2 regions of the Paenibacillus vulneris genome follow, and region 2 is predicted to be linked to the other one. Evidence: predicted binding sites of a transcription regulator. Region 2 holds the regulator's gene; the other holds the start of a gene.
What was found. Region 2 encodes LexA, which represses DNA repair genes until DNA is damaged. Its sites were predicted from a motif close to CGAACATATGTTCG; they were not measured.

Region 1 (5,999 bases), on a different contig from region 2:
GCCTAGCGGCAGGAACGGAAGTTTTGCAGCGATCTTATTGTAAATCCCTATGCACAGCTTGGCCAGCGGCTCTGCAAAGCCGCGATATTTAACGACCAGCATGCTGGACAGCAGGGCAAGGATGATCCCTCCGGCGATATCCGCAGGATAATGAACCCCTGTATACACGCGTCCGATGCCCGTGAGGCTGGCCAATACTATCATCAATATTCCCATCCGGCGCTTCAACAGCATGCATACCGTGAAGGCAATAGAGAACGTGAAGGTCGTATGGTCGCTTGGGAACGACGGATCTGCGTCATGGGGAACCAATTGATGCACCTGATGCTCTACGAACGGTCTCGGATGATCAACGATAGGTGAAATGATCCACCCGGCAACGAGAATTGCCAAGGCCGCTGACAGGCAGGCGTAGAATACTCCTTTTTGATTCACGCTGCGGCCGCTGATCCACAGCACAGCCAGAATGAGCAGCATAACCCAAACCAGATCGCGGGCACAGAACACCATCACGCTGTCCAGCCAGCCGCCCTGTCCCGCCCATTGATTAATAAATTGAAAAATCGCGTAGTTCAAAAGTAATCCCCCATCCAAATCAAGATGACGGGATCAGTATAAAGCATAAATCTTAATAATTTATTAATAATTCATTAAAAAACGTGTATCGCGGCAAACCATCATCTTCCACCGTATCAATGGATGCTGCTTTTGTCAAAATTACCTCCCAGCACATCGGATACCTGCTGAATGGAAATAAAGGCTCTTTCGTCTATTTCCTGAACGAGTGCTTTCAATTTGCTCAGCTCCAGCCGCGTAACGACGCAATAGATCATTTGGGTATCCTCCTTGGAATATCCTCCCTTGGCGTAAATATACGTCGTATTGCGGCCCAGCCGCTTCATGATCGCATGGGAAATTTCCTCATATTCATTCGAGATGATCGTAACCGATTTGGATTCCTCCAGACCTTGAACGACAATATCCATGACCTTGGAAGCGATGTAATAGGTGAAAATGGAATACATAGCCGAGTCCCAGCCGAACACAAAGCCGGCCAATATAAAGATAAACACGTTGATGAACATGATGATCTGACCGACAGGCAATCTGAATTTTTCTGACAGCAGGATAGCCACAATCTCGGTGCCGTCCAGCGACCCGCCGAACCTCAGCACCAGACCGACTCCCAACCCGAGAATGAGCCCTCCGAACAAAACGGCCAATATTTTCTCGTTGGTAAAAGGCTCTACATGATGCAATAAAGCTGTGACTACGGACATCAAGGCAATCGCGTACAGCGTAGAGAACGCAAACGTCTTGCCGATCTGCTTGTAGCCGACGACCAGGAAAGGAAGATTGATAAAGAAGATAAATAACCCTAACGGAAACGCCGTTAGTTTGGATAGCACGATGGAAATCCCGGTAATCCCTCCGTCGATAACATCGTTAGGCACCAGGAAAACCTCAAGGGCTACGGCCATCATCACCGCACCGATGGATATAAAAATGAAGGCCTTCAAAAATTCAAGCCAAGTTTTCTTTTTATGTACCCGGTTGTTCATTTTCCCTACCTCGTCCTCTTTTTTAACCATAGCGTTCGCTTTTTTTTCGTAAAAAAACCAACTTTTTTTGAAGGAGGAACGGGTTCAAAACCTCATGTCGACAACGCCAAAAGAACCGTACGTTCAACGCACGGCTCCTAACTTATTGCGAGGCTATGATTATATAAACGATGGCTTGCGGTTCATCACTTTTCCGCTGATGACGTGAACATATTCCTTGTCGCCGCCTTCAACGGAAGGTCCGATAAAGACGCCCGCTTTGGCATCATGCTCTTCGCGAGCCGTACCCAAGTCGGCAGAGCTTGGAGCAGCCCACCGTCCCGCTGCGGATCCGTAAATCGAAGTCCGTTTAAACCCTGCGCTTCTGTTCATCTGAATCCCCTCCAACTAAGTGACTAATGGTTGCCAGCAGCTCTTCGTTATGATAGACGATCTCCGTAAGATCCTCCTTGGATAATACTTTCAGTCCCGAGATATGCACGGATAACACATGCTCTTTATCTAGAGGATAACATAGGACATACACCTCGGCAACCTCTTTCCGCCGCAAAAATTCCCAGGTGCTGTTCAAAAAGGCTTCCAGCACGTATATTTTCTTGTCGTTCTTCTTCTCCGCGTAGGTTTGGAACCGGTAAAACTTGCCTCTCCCCACATTCCCGCCCACTTGGCGAACGCCGTCATTCCCTTCCTTCTTCCAAATAGCCGCCCCGGTCACCCGAAACCCCTCGGGAGCGAGCAAGGAGTTGCGAACGGCCTCGCTGAAGGAATGGTACTTCTCCTCCGGATCGGCAGCCGTCACATTCCGATTATATTCCCAGAAGAAGTGAAGGATGCTTTGCTTCCTCTCGAGCTCGGCTTCCTTCTCCGCAAGAAGCTGGTAAGGATCGGTGAAGGTCTGCTCGTCCTCGATAGCCTTGGCAATGTAGCCGCAAGCGACATCGACTGCCGCCAAATAATTGCCGCGTACCGCCTCATGATAAGTGAGCAGAGTTAACCCCTGCAAATCGGATAAAATATGAAAGTCCTTGATCGTCGTATCCCGGATGAGGTCATCCCGCTCCTGCACCGATCTCGGGACCAGGGCGAACACGCGGCTGCGCCGCAGCTTTCCCCAGAACAGCCCCATCTCGAACAGCGTGTTGTCCCGGGTGATAAATACGTATTGTCCGCGATAAAGAGCAACGTCGTCCGCCGCAAACACGAACACACCGAAGTCGCTTAGATCCAGCTGCTGCTCCAACGCTTCCATCGTGTAGGAATTGGCCCCGAATGCCGTATACCATGGAGTCACTTGGGCCGAGCGGCTTAGGCTTTCGTGAACGGCCCGCGCATAATGTATCGCTTCCCTTGAGGAGCCGATGAACAGCTCCGGTTTTCGTTCTTGCCTCGATACCGACAACGGACACTTCCCCTTTTCAAGATCAATTCTCTAGTCTCCCGGTAAACCGATCCCATGCTTGTATCTCTATTAGTGTAGCAAAATTTTCCTGTTCTGTTGATAGTCCCTTCGAAGTTTTTTTATCAAACAGCAGCGACACCAATTTCCATAAAATACACTTGCATAAAGAACGTGTGTTCGGTATATAATAAGGATTAAATACGAATACACGTTCGCATTACGGTGGTGTCATTTATGAGTATCAATCCAAGAGTAGAAACCGAAGAAGATATTCAAATCATCAAGGAATACACCCTGCTGCCCATTCTGTTGGATATGCTGGCGAGAGATATCGAGGAGCTGACCCTGTACAAGGACAAAATTGTTTATAACCATGTAATCTTTTATCTCAGGGAAGTCGAGAGCTCCATCTATCCCGAGCTGCAAGCCCTTAAGAACAGGATGAGGGAGCGAAGCATCAAGGTGCTGCACACGGAGATGAATACACTTGGCATCGATGTGGAATATAAGGTCCGCGGTTACATCCATCATTTTAAAATGCTAAGAAGCCTGGTAAAAGCGGAGCTTATGACTACGCTTATGAATTTGCGGAGGCGGTTAAAATGATCACGAAGGGCGAGAGAACGATTTTTCTGGCGGACTGCCAGAGCTTCTATGCCAGTGTGGAAAAGGCGGACCATCCCGGGTGCAGGGATAAGCCCGTCGCTGTGGCCGGGGATCCGGCACGCCGTTCCGGCATCATCCTGGCGGCCTGCCCCATAGCCAAAAGCTATGGAGTCACTACCGCCGAACGGCTGGGCGAGGCGTTGAACAAATGCCCGCAGCTCGTGGTCATGCGTCCGCGCATGCAGCATTACATCGACGTCTCTCTCATGATCACGGAGATTTACAAGGAATACAGCGACCTGGTTGAAATTTTTTCGATCGACGAGCAGTTTCTGGACGTCTCCGGAAGTCTCGGGATCTGGGGAGATCCGCTGACGATAGCCCAATCCATCCAGCAGAAGGTGTTTCAGCAAACGGGAGTAAAAGTAAGAATCGGCATCAGCTCGAATAAAATACTGGCCAAACTCGCAACGGATATCTGGGCGAAGAAGAGCAATAGCGGCTTGTTCATCCTGCGCAAGGAGGAAATCGAAAATAAGCTTTGGCCTGAGCCGGTACAAAAAATGTTCGGCGTCGGGTCCCGCATGACGAAGCATTTCGCGCGGCTCGGGATGTTTACGATCGGCGATATCGCGCGAACCCCGCTCCCCCGCTTGAAGGAGAAATTCCGGGCGCGCTTCGGCAAGCAAAGCGATATTCACGCGGAGGTCATGTGGAGAACGGCGAACGGCCTGGATGACTCCCCTGTCACCCCCGGGACGTTCCATACGCCGCCCAAATCGGTAGGCCATATGATGACTCTGCCGAGAGACTATATCGAGAATAGCGAGGTAGAGACGATTCTGCTCGAGCTGACGGAGGAGGTCTGCCGCGACTGCCGGCGCAAAGGATACATGGGCGGTGTCGTATCGGTCAGCTGCATGTGCAGCCCCTACGAGGCTCCGACCGGATTCTCGAGACAAATGAAAATGCCTGATCCGACGAATAATACCAGTGCGGTCTTCGAGGCCGTCAAAACCTTGTTCTACCGTCATTGGGATAAGATGCCCGTACGCCGCCTCGGCGTCATGCTGAGCGGGTTAACGGACGATGAAGTATACCAGTTGACTTTATTCGAGGATCAACCGAAATTACGGGCACTGGATCGAGTTACCGATCAGATCAAGGAACGTTACGGCAGCGCGGCCATCGTAAGAGCGTCCTCAGTAACCGCCTCCGGGCAAGCGTTCGAGAGGGCACAAAAAATTGGAGGGCACTATAAATGAGCAAGAAACTCGAAGGGAACGGATTATGGGAATCAAGCCGCATGATGCTTCCGCAGCATAAAGAGCAGTCCCTTATTCGAAAAGACGCGCCGGCCCCGCCCCCCGAGCCGCCGACGAACAAGGAAATGGACATGATACGGGACTCCGTCCTGCTGCCCGTCGCGCTGCAAATTGTTGAAAAAAAGAGCATCGAAGTCGAGATGTCCACCCAGACATTGAAGCTCCTCTATTCCGCCGCCGCCAAAATATTAGCGAGACATATCCGCGAGGATGTCATGAAGAATAAGAGAGCTTTGCTGGAGCGGCACATTCAGGTATTTGAAGATACGAAGGACGACAACTCGCTGTGCTATCGGTACAGCTGCCGCGGCCGTGAAGACCGTTTCATTATGACAAAGGACTTTATCCGTTCGGAGATCAGCGTAAGAATCGGCCGCTATGCCAAAAGCCTGGTCGCAACGCTTCAGGAAGCCGCTAGCAGCCATAAAGTAAAATAGCCCCATATAACGTCCAAAAGCCCGACGGAGCACTCGGCTGCTCACTTCGGGCTTTTCTCAATAAATTCGATAAGTTCGGGGCTTCGCAGCATCCCATGACGGGTCCGTCCCCGGCATTGGACGCGAGCCCTGATTTCAGGCGCAAGATGAACAGTATGCTCATCCTCCTTGACGGCAAGCTTGCCTGCCATTGAATGGAAAAGCTGCATCTGCTTTTCATTCACACCCGACTCTATCAGTCCGACGGACTGCTTCGCACCATCCTCCTCGATACAGGCAAACAAGCCGAACGGCTCCTTCCGGTAACCCGAAATGACCACATCGACATATTGGTAATTGGGGATTCGGACCCAATCGTGCGATACTCTCGATACATAAGGGCTGTTTTTATGCTTGGCCATCATGCCCTGCATGGAGGAAGCAACGATAGATTGAAACAGCTCTTCTCCGTACGCTTCCGTCTGCGGAACGAGCTGAAACCGTTCGTTTTGCTGCAGCAGCGATTCCAGAAGCGCCCGCCGCTTGACTAAAGGCATAGGCCTCAGATCACGGCCCTTATGAAATAAGATATCCCAAATCATATACTGTGCCGGTCTTTGTGAAGAAAAAGCCTGAATCCGCTTCTCCTGCTTCAGCTGCATTCTTTCCATCGCCAATCCAGCATCGGCCA
Region 2 (5,999 bases):
AGCCCAGCTCAGGGTCATCGATGCCCAATGCTTTAAGTCCGCGTGTCCAGGATTCCGTCCGGTAGGTCGGAGCGAGCTTCTGCAGCTTGCGGAAGTTCTCGTTCTCGCCTTCGGTAAAATTAGCCCAGAGTCCCTCAAACGGATTAATTCCGATCATTTTCGTAAATGGAAATGTTTCGTAAGATTCATATAAAGCACGCGCTTCCTTACGAACCGCTTCCTCCAAAGCCGCAGGGTCCAGAGAATAATGCTTGGCCGCTTCCTCGCAAGTCGCCTGGAAAGCTTCCTTTACGCTCCGGTCATCCCACAACAGCGTATCGTCCAAATCAAATAAAACCGCTTGAATGCTCATCCTAGTCTTCCATCCTTTTCCCCATAAAATCTGTAGTGGTTCCCGTCGAAGCCATTGATTATTCGTTCTTCAGCTCTACATGATTCCGAGCCGCAAATTGCTTAAGCTGCTCCGACAACTCTTCCATATTAAATTGGTGGAACAATTTCGTAAATACCCATTTGTTTTTGCCCGTAGTCAAAGCTATCGCTACAGCGTCTTTTTGAATAACGATTTCCTGGATCTGCGCAGGCTCTACCCGCCGATCGCCTCCAAAACGCCGCGAAACGAGGTAGTCCTTACCGACCTTGAGGAAGGGCCGGCGTACCAGGAAAATAAATAAACCTAAGACCATATAGCTCCCGCCGGTCACCCAATACAAACTATCGTTCTGGTAGTTATTGCGAAAAGCGATAAAGCAGAAAATGCCGACGCAAACCAGCAGTAAAGGCATGAACCAGCTTCTCCCGCGTAACGTAACCGCTCCGTCCGAGGAGGATTCGCTCAATAAAGGCTTGCCTTGCTTGGCCCGGGCCTTATTGACCTTCTTAGAGTTTTTAAGAACCATCCGTTCCCATTTACGAGACATATCTCAATCTCCTTATAAAAGTACTGTATGAATACGCCAAAAAGTTGGAGTACCCGGAGTATCAAGAAGGCAGATACTACCAAACCATCCAACATAGGAATCATCTATTCAGTTATCGAAACATGAGCCAGTGCGATATCCCGGTGTATAAACCGGATCTTGTATTATCGTCATACCCAAGACTTGCTTGGAAAATGCCATATTGCTCTGCTCCACTGCTCCAAACTGCATGAAATGAAGTCCCCCTAATTATTGCTTGTTGTCATCATCAACGAATTTGATGTTCTCCAGCTGGTTGCGCAAATTGCTCTTAAATGCGTTAATATAACGCTTTCTAAGTTCGTTGCGTTCTTCGAGCTCTTCGTCTGTCAGCCCCACTGATTTCGCTTTGCGTGCCAACTCATTAATCCGTTTAATGTACTGATCGTGTTCCATTTCGTTCATTGTAATCCTCCTGGTCATGTCAGGCTTGATTCAGGCGCATTCCGGCTCTTTCTCAAGCACAGCTAAAAATGCATCAAATTATACTTTGACATTACAGGATTCGATTGTCAAGTGCAGTCGAAACAGAAGTAAGAACAACAAGGCTTAAGGCAGAACCAGGACTTGACCTACTTGAAGTACATTAGACTTCAAGTCATTCACTTTCTTCACTTCGTACATATAGTCACGGACATTGCGTCCCTTTCCCGCGTACTTGCTCGCAATCCCCCATAGCGTATCTCCTTTGACGACTTCGACGGTTTGCTCCAGATGGCTTCCGGTGTCAGCCGCAAATGCGTCCGAATTCCCGCCAATAAAGGAAAGGCAAATGCTGGCTATCAGGATCACTAACGCAATGACAAACAGCCCCCTCATTCTCCTCTTGGTACCGTTGGGATTTTCCCCTCTCCGTCTGTTTCCTTGCACCGAGACAACCGAGTTTGTAAGTAATTGTTCATTCATATACATGATCACGACCCCCAAACATTTGTTCTGTTTTTATAATAACGCGAACATTTGTTTGTGTCAATGCTATTTTTCGAACTTATGTTTGTACGAACTCCGGTTCTGTGATATAATTTGGTTAATTATTACCAATACTGGAGTGATACTTGATGAGCAAACTATCCAATCGGCAGCTGGCGATATTGGAATTTATTAAGAACGAAGTGAAAGATAAAGGCTATCCTCCATCCGTACGTGAAATTGGAGAAGCCGTTGGACTAGCCTCCAGTTCGACTGTTCACGGACATTTGGAGCGTTTGGAGAAGAAGGGTCTGATCCGCAGAGACCCTACCAAGCCTCGCGCTATTGAAATTACGGATGGCTCATCGACGGAAGGAAGCCAATTCGCTCTTTCCGTTTCCAGGGTACCTTTGATCGGACGCGTAACAGCTGGTGTACCTATTACGGCTACGGAGAACATTGAAGACTACTTCCCTCTGCCTTCGCATTATGTCGGAGATCATAACGTGTTTATGCTCAGCGTAATTGGCGACAGTATGATTGATGCAGGGATTCATAACGGGGACTACGTCATTGTTCGCCAGCAGCAATCGGCTAATAATGGAGATATCGTCGTTGCCATGACGGAGGATGACGAAGCCACGGTCAAGCGCTTCTTCAAGGAGAAGGATCATATCCGCCTTCAGCCGGAGAATTCCACCATGGAGCCCCTTCGACTCAAGCATGTGACCATTCTTGGCCGTGTTGTAGGCGTATTTCGCGACATTCACTAAGATGATTCCCAAGTATAACGGAAGGAAGCCAAGATGCAGGCGGCACCTGTACCTTGGCTTCTTTTATATTCCTTCTATTTATGCAAACGGCCTGTAACGAACCCGCCGATATGCCGTATAGCCTCCTCTCCTTCCGGCAAGATGCCTGCCAATTGCTGAAAAACGCACCACATCTGATCCCAAACCTCCAACGTGACATCAACCCCGGAAGCCCTTGCTTTGTCTGCCAATCGGGTACATTCGTCGAGCAGCACCTCTTGATCCCCTACTTGAATAAGTAAGGGAGGCAGTCCTTGCAGATTCTGGTTTAATGGCGACATTAACGGCGGCTTGGGCGATAAGGAGCCCAAATAATACTCCGCACACAACCTGGAGCTTTCCAGGCTACCTAGCGGGTCCGAGCTCGCATGGCTGATATAGGATTCACTATCAAAGTATATGAAGTCCGTATGGGGCGACAGCAGGAAAGCTCCAGCCGGCAGCGGGTCCCCTGCATCACGTAAAGTCAATAAAGTCATCAATGCCAGGCAGCCGCCGACAGAGTCTCCCCCAAGCATGATTTGCTTGCTGGGTATTCCCTGCTGCATCAGCCAACGGTAGGCTGCTAAACAATCTTCATTAGCTGCAGGATAACGATGCTCAGGAGCAAGACGGTACTCAATGACAAGCACTCGGGTACGGCTCTGTTCGGAGATTCGGGCCGCCAGATCCCTATGGGTATCGCATGAGCCCGAAATAAACGCGCCTCCATGAAAGTACAAGATGGCGTCATTACCATCTTCGGCCGCCTCTCCGGCCAAAACCCATTCCCCTTGGATATGGCCGACCATAACTCGTTCCGTCTTCACACCAGATAGCTTGGGCAGCGCTTGAACTGCCTCCCTTTCCTCCGAGCGAATTTGTTCTACGGTTTTTCGGGTAAAGGTAAACGATTGCCTGAGATGCTGCTTAATGGCCGCTAGAGTTTCCTTGCTGGATGATTTCATGTCATTTCCCCCCACATTTTAGTACTGAATATTCAGTATTAATAAATTAAAAAAAATTACTGATGATCCTTATGGTAAGCTCCATGTGAAGACATGAAAATGGAAAGGAATAATTCATCAAACCGCTTCTTCTCAATATCAAAATAACGAATCCACGATTCCGAATAGCATAAATACGCGAACAGAGGGATAATCCCCGTAAAAAATTCCGCGATCCGTCTTTCGTCAGGATCATACGCTTGATCTGTCTCGGCAAGACCCATCCGGGATTGCTCAGCCTGGATCATCGTTTCCACTACTTTATAGATGACAGGCTGTTCGTTGGATTTCTTGAGCGAATCGATAAACATGATACGGATCACATCGGAATTTTGTACCGCAAACTCCCTATAAATCGTCTGCAGCCTGCTTTGCATAGTGTTTGCTTTAGAATCATGAGTATCGGTCTTCGCTATCTGAAGCAGCTCACGATATTCCCGGATGAAATCCTCGTACAACACTTCCAGTATTTGGTCTTTGCTATTAAAATGGTAGTAAATCAAGGATTTGGGAACATGCGCTTCCTCCGCTATTTGATCGATTCTGGCTCCTTCAAAGCTTTTCTCTGCAAATACCCGGGCGGCGGCTTGTAAAATCCGTTTCCTCGCATCGGGTGTGTTCGTTCGTGTCATTTGTTCACCCTCATTTAGTACTGATTGTTCAGTACTAGTATATAACTTTATTTTGCATTTGTAAATATATGGTTTGAAATCACGTTGCTGCGAATCGCCTCTGCCCGCCAGCACATCATAAAAGCCCGGAACCTGAAGGTCCCGGGCCATAGTGAATACTCAGCGAGATTTATCTTAACTTAGTATAGCGTCAAATACTGCTCCCGCTCCCAAGCATGCACTTGAGTACGATAAATATCCCATTCAATCTCTTTCAATTCTACAAAATGCGCCAATGCGTGATCGCCTAGGGCATCACAGATGACATCATCCCGAAGCAGCTCATCCAGAGCCTGCTTCAAATCAACCGGAAGGCTAGGAATGCCCTGCTCCTCGCGTTCCTCTTCGGACATGACATAAATGTTGCGGTCTGTCGGAGGAGGAAGCTGCATTTTGTTCTTAATGCCGTCCAAACCGGCTCTAAGCATGACAGCTAGCGCCAAATACGGGTTGGCAGCAGGGTCCGGGTTACGAACCTCCACGCGAGTGCTTAAGCCGCGGGAAGCCGGAATACGGATCATCGGGCTGCGGTTGCTTGCGGACCATGCTACATAGCAAGGAGCTTCATAGCCGGGCACAAGACGCTTATAAGAGTTCACCGTAGGATTCGTGATGGCCGCAAAGGCGCGAGCGTGATGCAAAATGCCTGCCATGTAATGTCGGGCTTCAGCACTTAAACCCAGTCTATCGCTCTCATCGTAGAACACATTTCTTTTGCCGTTAAACAGCGATTGATGGCAGTGCATACCCGAGCCATTGACGCCGAACAGCGGCTTCGGCATAAAGCTGGCGTGCAAACCATGCTGTCTTGCTACCGTCTTAACAACCAGCTTGAAGGTTTGAATCTGATCCGCCGCTTTAATAGCATCGGCATATTTAAAGTCGATTTCGTGCTGGCCTGGAGCCACTTCATGGTGGGAGGCTTCAATTTCAAAGCCCATTTCCTCCAAGGTCAATACGATCTCGCGGCGGCAGTTTTCACCCAGGTCCATTGGAGCCAGGTCAAAATATCCGCCTTGATCGTTCAATTCCATGGTCGGATTGCCGTTATCGTCGGTTTTGAACAGGAAAAATTCCGGTTCAGGTCCTACATTCATAGCAGTGTAGCCCATTTCCTCGGCTTCCTTCAGCGCAGCCTTTAGAATACCGCGAGGGTCTCCAGGGAATGGCCGGCCATCCGGCAAATAAATATCGCAAATCAAGCGGGCGACCCGATCTTCCGTTACCCATGGGAAAATGACCCATGTACTTAGATCTGGATACAGGTACATATCGGATTCCTCAATACGAACATAGCCTTCGATAGAGGAGCCGTCGAACATCATTTTATTGTCCAATGCCTTCTCAAGCTGGCTTACCGGAATCTCCACATTCTTGATCGTCCCCAGCAAATCGGTAAATTGCAAGCGGATAAACCGAACGTTTTCTTCCTTTGCTATGCGCAAAATATCCTCTTTTGTGTATGTTTTCTCAGTCACGGTCCATTTCTCCTCCTTGAGATTATGTAAACTAACAGAGCATGTTCGTAAGACGAACTCTTACACAATCGAAAGAACATGCTCTAGAGAAGCTTTTATTTCTTGAAGAAGCGCGATAGCTCGCCTTGGATCAAGGATACTTGACCCGGCCGCTTGCCGCCGCCTAACAGCTGCTGCTTCAGCA

Region 1: ABEA66_RS23205 (YhjD family protein) is a predicted target of LexA. The motif match lies at 3,163-3,176, and genes of this name have one in related genera.

Annotation. Positions count from the first base shown of each region.
Region 1 is NZ_BAABJG010000027.1:66,945-72,943, reverse strand. It holds gene ABEA66_RS23225 (undecaprenyl-diphosphatase) at 1-576, opposite strand, end outside; gene ABEA66_RS23220 (YitT family protein) at 693-1,562, opposite strand; gene ABEA66_RS23215 (hypothetical protein) at 1,722-1,934, opposite strand; gene ABEA66_RS23210 (TIR domain-containing protein) at 1,912-2,961, opposite strand; gene ABEA66_RS23205 (YhjD family protein) at 3,196-3,567, shown strand; gene ABEA66_RS23200 (DNA polymerase IV) at 3,564-4,832, shown strand; gene ABEA66_RS23195 (YhjD family protein) at 4,829-5,329, shown strand; gene ABEA66_RS23190 (ATP-dependent DNA ligase) at 5,371-5,999, opposite strand, start outside.
Region 2 is NZ_BAABJG010000026.1:7,640-13,638, forward strand. It holds gene ABEA66_RS22365 (HAD family hydrolase) at 1-352, opposite strand, end outside; gene ABEA66_RS22370 (hypothetical protein) at 411-920, opposite strand; gene ABEA66_RS22375 (DUF896 domain-containing protein) at 1,170-1,355, opposite strand; gene ABEA66_RS22380 (LysM peptidoglycan-binding domain-containing protein) at 1,509-1,871, opposite strand; gene lexA (transcriptional repressor LexA) at 2,018-2,641, shown strand; gene ABEA66_RS22390 (alpha/beta hydrolase) at 2,716-3,627, opposite strand; gene ABEA66_RS22395 (TetR/AcrR family transcriptional regulator) at 3,684-4,298, opposite strand; gene glnA (type I glutamate--ammonia ligase) at 4,478-5,815, opposite strand; gene ABEA66_RS22405 (MerR family transcriptional regulator) at 5,911-5,999, opposite strand, start outside.